Regions from separate parts of the Xylocopilactobacillus apis genome, predicted to be linked through region 1. Evidence: predicted binding sites of a transcription regulator. Region 1 holds the regulator's gene; the other holds the start of a gene.

Region 1 (3,435 bases):
TAGTATTCAAAATTATCTTAATGAACACCAGTTAGAGACTAAAATGATTCTCCAAGTTCACGATGAATTAACCTTTGAAGTAGCACCTGGAGAAGAGGATTCGATTAGTTCAATCGTACCGAAATTAATGGATTCTGCATTTAAATTAAAAGTTCCACTTAAGGTGGAAAGTCATTTTGGTCAAACCTGGTTTGATGTACATTAGTAGAGGAAAAAAATGCCCGAATTACCTGAAGTGCAAACAGTTGTTAATAATCTAACTCCTTTAATTATCGATCATACTATTAAAAATATTGATGTTTATTATCCTAAGATGATCCAAAACGATTTAGATGAATTTACCAATACTTTAAAAGGTTTAAAATTTACCGGAATTAGAAGAAGGGGTAAATATATTCTATTTGATTTAAATCATGGGAAGACTTTAATCAGCCATTTGAGAATGGAAGGAAAATACAGTGTTTTGGAATCTAGCGATCAAATTCCAAAACACACTCATGTTGTTTTTAATTTTGATAATGGTCAAAGATTAGCGTATCACGATACTCGCAAATTTGGCCGAATGCACCTTGTAGATACTTCTAAAGTTGACGTTACTAAAGAAATTAAAAAATTAGGCCTTGAACCTTTTGATAAATCATTTACTGGTGATGCACTATATCAATTACTAGAAAAGAAAAAAGGAAAAATAAAAGTCGTTTTACTCTCCCAAGAAGTAGTAGTTGGTTTAGGAAATATTTATGTAGACGAAGTTCTTTATTATGCTAAAATTCATCCTGCTTCAATTGCCAATCATTTAACCAAGGAAGATGCTGAATTAATTTGTGAAGGCTCAAAGAAAATTTTAAAAAGTGCAATTAAGTATGGTGGAACTACGATCTTTAGTTTTAAAAATGCTAACGGACAGATTGGGCACTTTCAAGATCATTTAAAAGTTCATAGCCAGGATGGTAAAACTTGTGAAAGAGACGGTAATCCAATTAGTAAAATTAAGTTAGATGGCCGATCTACTTACTTTTGTTCAAAATGTCAAATTCTCAAATAATTGGAATTACCGGGGGGATCGGAACCGGCAAATCTTACGTTGGAAACATAATCCGCTCACTTGGATTTCTTGTTTTAGATTCTGATAAAATTGCCCACGATGTTTTAAATGAAAATAAAGTAATTGAAATTATCGAAAATAATTTTGGAGCCGAAGTTCTAACAGAAAACGGATTAATTAATCGAAAAGCTTTAGGCAATATTGTTTTTAAAAATTCTCTAAAATTATCTTTACTTAATCATTTATTAGATCCTTATTTGAGATCTGCCATTATAAATCAATTAAAAGTTGCATCAAAACCAGTTTTCATTGAAATTCAATTATTATATGAACAGCATTATGAAGAATATTTAGATCAAGTCATAGTAATCTATGCAGATAATCAAACTGCTGCTAATCGAATTCAGGAAAGAGATCATGTTAATCTAGATTTTGCAAAAAAGAAAATTTCCAGCCAAATGCCGATTAGTGAAAAAATCAAAAAGGCAGACTATGTTATAGATACAACTAAGAATAATGTTAAAGAACAGGTTATAGATTTTTTAAATAAAATAGATCTTTTGAAAGTTAATAAGGAGTAAAAATTGAAATGTCCTAACTGCGGTTATGCCGATACAAGAGTTGTTGATAGTAGACCAACAAAACTAAATACGGCAATTAGAAGAAGAAGACAATGTGAAAAATGTAAATTTAAATTCACTACTTTTGAAAAAGTAGAGTCTACTCCTTTAGTAGTTGTCAAAAAAAATGGTTCTAATCAAGTCTTTGATCGAAATAAAATATCAAGAGGACTAGTTAGAGCTGCTGAAAAAAGAAATATTAGTCAGGATGTTCTAAATAAGATTGTTGATGAAATTGAAGAGCATATTAGATTAAGCAGTGAATACGAAGTAACAACGAGACAAATTGGAGATATGGTTATGAAAAAACTTGCAGTTGTTGATGAAGTTGCATACATCAGGTTCGCTAGTGTTTACCGTGAATTTTCAAGCATTGATGTGTTTTTATCAGAATTACAAAGCATGTCTCGAAAAAATAAAAAGAAAAAATCCAAAATTGATAAAAATTCAAATTAAAAAGTTAAAGAGGAAAGTTTGAATGGATGAACACCAGTTGCATCCGAGAGATGGCTTTTTAGTAACCAATATTAATTATTTTTCTGATTTTAGTAATCAAGTGCTGACTGATCTGTATTTGCCCATTATTGGCAGTAAACCTTATACTTTATATCTGTACTTATGGAGCTTGACCTCTAAAAAAATAGTGTCAATCGATCGTTATCAGCATACTCGTTTAATTAATTCTGTTGGCGAAAGCATTGAAGAAATTAAAAATTCATTAGTTAAACTTGAAGGAATTGGTTTAATTCGAACTTTTTTTAAAAAAGACATTATTGGAACGCTTTTTTTATATGAGTTATCTTCACCTGTAAGCCCTGATCGTTTTTTTAGTGATGATCTTTTATCTGCTTATCTTTGTGAAACTGTAGGCGAAAAAGACTATTCAGATTTATTAGAAAAATATACTCTTCATCCAGCAAATAAAGAAAAATTTACTGAAATTACGGCTTCTTTTTTTGATGTATTTAATTTAGACAGCGTTAATTTTGTAAACCAAAAGTCTAACCTAAATTACCAAGAAGAAAGAATTCCTAATCATCAGAAGTTTGATCAAAAGTTATTTCTAACTTTAATGGAAAAATATGGAATTGAAGATACAATTATTAATCAGAATTTAAGACAATTTCAAGATTTATCCTCTTTTTATAACGTGAACGAGCTAGAGTTATCCAATGCAATTATCAATTCAAATTGCATTCAAAAGGATCATTTTTCTAATGATAAATTGATAGCTTACTTTAATCAGAGAACAAGTAATAAAAAATTTGATCCTAAAAAAGTATCCGATGATGATTTACAAGATCTTAACGAAGCTGACAAAAAGATTATTGAAAAAGCTACTTCTTTATCACCGTTAAATTTTTTAAAACTTATGAAAGAGCAGTTCGGCGGATACATCACAAATTCTGAAGCGTCGATTCTTCAAAAACTGGTTCGAAGGCAAGTTTTACCTAATGAATTGATTAACATTATGATGTATTATGAAGCCAAAAATTATCCAACTATTTCTCAAAGGGTTTCAGATACAATTGCTAATGATTGGTTAAAGCATCAGATTCAAAGCCCAGCAGAAGCTTTAAAATACATCAACAACTTTAAAAATAAAAAGCCCAAAAAATCAGTTTATTTTGATAAACGAAAGAAACCTGTTCCTAAATGGTTTAACGAAGATAATCAATCAAATATTGAGAGAAAAAATCAACCTGATGTCAATGACATGATAAAAAAAGAAGAACGTAGACGTAAGATGTTAGAGGGGAAAAATAATTG
Region 2 (3,435 bases), 550 kb from region 1:
ATCCGTAATATCTGGAATACTACCAAATTTGGCCTTATCAATTCGACAAAATGTATCAGTTAAAGACTCGGCGGGAGTCCCATAAACTGAAAAATGATAACCATATTCTTCTTCCCAAACTTCGCATTTATCGTGCAAGTATTTCACAACATCAACTGTAAATTGTTTTGCCTCGGGATTCGGCTCCCATTCTGGGCCGTAAAAGACTGTCCCCACTTCGTATAATCCAATATAGCCTAAAGAAACGGTCGCTCTGCTATTCTTAAAAAGTTCATCAACTTTATCAGTTGGCTTTAATCTCTTGCCAAAAGCTCCGTATTGATAAAGAATTGGGGCATTTTGAACAGTTGCTTCTTTTGTTCTTTCAACCTTATAGACTAATGCATCACGACAAATATCAACACGTTCTTTTAAGATCTGCCAGAATTTATCCTGATCACCTTTAGATTCGATTGCAATCCGCGGTAAATTAATCGTAACAACTCCTAAATTCATCCGGCCCGATTCAACATCCTGTCCATTTTCGTCTTTCCAGCTTTGAAGAAAAGAACGGCAGCCCATTGGAGCTTTAAATGAGCCTGTAAGTTTAGTGATCATATCATAAGATACAACATCCGGATACATTCTTTTAGTTGCACAGTCAATTGCAAGCTGTTTAACATCATAATTTGGATCTTCCGGATTTAAATTTAAACCCCGTTTTAGCGTGAAAACTAATTTTGGAAAAATTGCTGTTCGATGTTCAGTTCCTAATCCATCAATTCTAACTTTAAGAATGGCTTTTTGAATCTCACGTTCTGCCCAGCTTGTACCAAGACCAAAACCTAAGGTTGTAAATGGCGTCTGACCATTAGATGAATAAAGAGTATTAATTTCGTACTCTAAACTCTGCATGGCATCATAAATATCTTTAACGGTGCGCTCTTTTGCGTACTCTTCTCTTTTTTGAGGATCATCAATCCACTTTTTAGCTTCGAGAACGTGCTTATCAAAATTCTTCATCGCAAAAGGTGCTAAAAGTTCATCAGTCCGATCTGATGAGCAGCCGCCGTATTGGCTTGATGCAACATTAGCTATGATTTGGGCCATTTGAGCGGTTGCAACTTGAATTGAATGAGGTGTTTCCACTTCTGCATTTCCAATTTTAAAACCATTGGTTAACATCTCTTTAAAATCAATCAAACAACAGTTTGTCATCGGTTCATAAGGAGTGTAGTCGAGATCATGCCAATGAATTTCGCCTTTTAAGTGGGCATTTGCAACCTGAGGCGGCAGCATTTTTAGACCAATCGATTTAGCAACTGTCCCGGCTGTTAAATCACGTTGAGTATTAAAAACGTTACTATCTTTATTGGCATTCTCATTAACAACCGTTTCGTCTTTTTTTAAAAGTTTTTCAATTGTAAAATTAATATCTGTTGCTTGATTGCGAGAAAAATCCTTTTCAGTTCGGTAAGAAATATAAGCTTTTGCTACATTATAAAGATGATGCGCTAAAAGGACATGTTCAACGATATTTTGAATTTCATAGATTTTAACATTATCGTGAAAGCGCTCTTTAATTTCAGCTTCAACATCAGAAGTAACATCCTCAAATGTTTGATAATCGATTGGGCTTAAATCAGAATTTACACTTCTAGCTGCTTTAATGATCGCCTGGGTAATCTTATTAAGATCAAAATTAACTTGCCGACCATCACGCTTAATAATTGTAATTCCTAAAGTTTTAGTTTGATTTTTTTCTAATTCAAGCATTATCCTCTATCTCCCAATTCAAATTTCTAATCCCATTCTACCAAAATATAGGTATTTTTTTAAGCCATTTCATTTCAGCTACAAGATCTAGTATTTTTTTTAATCGCAAAAAAAGAATGCCTAAATATCAGCACTCTTTTTTTCTATCTAGTATTTAAGATAGATTTTTCTTAAATCGGTAATTTCTGATTCGCTCAGTTTTAGAGCGTCTTTTGCATACTGCTTAAAACTGCCGTAAAAATAATCAATCGCCTTAAAAATAACAGTGATGTTATTAGCCTGAACATCAGACAAATTCATTTGATTAATAAATTCATCAACATCATCATTCGTTAATACTTCTGAAGTTCTAGAAGTATAGGCCATATTTGATAGTAAATAATCCTCAATTATTATTTGATCCGGCACATTAAATAGCTTTTCAATTAATGCTGCACCAATCCCTGTTCGATCCTGTCCTGCTGAACAATGAAATAAAAGTGATTGATTTGGTTCACTATTTTCTAACATTAGATGAAACATCTTGCTATAAGTATTTTGACTGTATTCATTTAATACAACATTCTGATAAATACCTCCAATATCAGACGCTGGGGTAAATTTATGGTGATGTTTAATTAAATTGGTGAACGATCTCCAAGAAGAAATGGAACTGCTATCGGGACTGTAAACTGGTAAATGCTCATACTTAACACCCGATAAATTGGGATCTGGAGATATTTTTAGTTCTGTTGGAGAACGAAAATCAAGATCATATTTGACTCCATAATCAACTAATTCGCTTTGCCCCTTTTTATCTAAATTACTTAAGGCACCTGATCTAAGCAGTTTATGCCAAAGAATTGTTTTACCATCTTGCGTCGGATAACCTCCCATTTCACGAAGATTAACACTGCCAGAAAAATTTAAAATTCTATTTTCCATCGAGTTTTGCCCCTACATAATTAAAAAGATTATTAGGAGTAAAAGTTACACCTTTAAGTGAACTTCTTGTTAAATGAGCTTCTACTAACTGATAGATCGGAGCTGCCTCCTGATCGCGTGATAAAATTTCTTGAGCTTGATTCATTTCATCAAATCGTTTGTTAGGATCTGATTCCCGATTGCTTTGCGCAATTAAACGATCGTAATCTGCATTAGAGGTATGACCAAAATTATATACATTTTCTGTTGTTTCAACATTTAATATTGCAACTGGATCTGGAAAATCTGCCGCCACTTGACTTGTCATAAGATCAAACTGACCATTTTGACCTTGTTGTAACCGAGTTTTATGGGGAACTGCTTGAATATTAATTTTTAAACCTGGTAAACGTTCGAGCTGTCCTTGGAAATATTCCATTAATTTCTTATTTGTATCGTTATCTTCTCCCAGCATCGTCCAAGAAACTGAATCAATGCCTGTTTCTTTTTTCCCTTCCTGCCATAATCTTTTAGCCTGATTTAAATCGTAGCTCGAATATTTAGCAGTTGTTTGATTAAGATTTTTGCTAAAATCTTCATTAGTATTAGGGTTATCAGCTAAGCCTAACGGAACCAAAACATGAATTGGAAATGAACCATCACCTAAAATATTTTGGGTTAAATTTTTGCGGTCAACCGCCAAACTTAAGGCTCTTCTAATTTTTACATTTTTTAAAGCTTTGTTCTTTGCTTGATTAAATGTTAAATACATCGTTC

Evidence for each region. Region 1 encodes NrdR, which represses ribonucleotide reductase genes. Its sites were predicted from a motif close to ACACNATATATNGTGT; they were not measured.
Region 2: nrdD (anaerobic ribonucleoside-triphosphate reductase) is a predicted target of NrdR. The motif match lies at 1,834-1,849, and genes of this name have one in related genera.

Annotation. Positions count from the first base shown of each region.
Region 1 is NZ_AP026801.1:1,002,607-1,006,041, reverse strand. It holds gene polA (DNA polymerase I) at 1-205, shown strand, start outside; gene mutM (DNA-formamidopyrimidine glycosylase) at 218-1,045, shown strand; gene coaE (dephospho-CoA kinase) at 1,027-1,626, shown strand; gene nrdR (transcriptional regulator NrdR) at 1,630-2,121, shown strand; gene R8749_RS04765 (DnaD domain protein) at 2,144-3,435, shown strand, end outside; gene dnaI (primosomal protein DnaI) at 3,433-3,435, shown strand, end outside.
Region 2 is NZ_AP026801.1:450,037-453,471, reverse strand. It holds gene nrdD (anaerobic ribonucleoside-triphosphate reductase) at 1-1,755, opposite strand, end outside; gene R8749_RS02075 (tyrosine-protein phosphatase) at 1,903-2,679, opposite strand; gene R8749_RS02070 (peptide ABC transporter substrate-binding protein) at 2,669-3,435, opposite strand, start outside.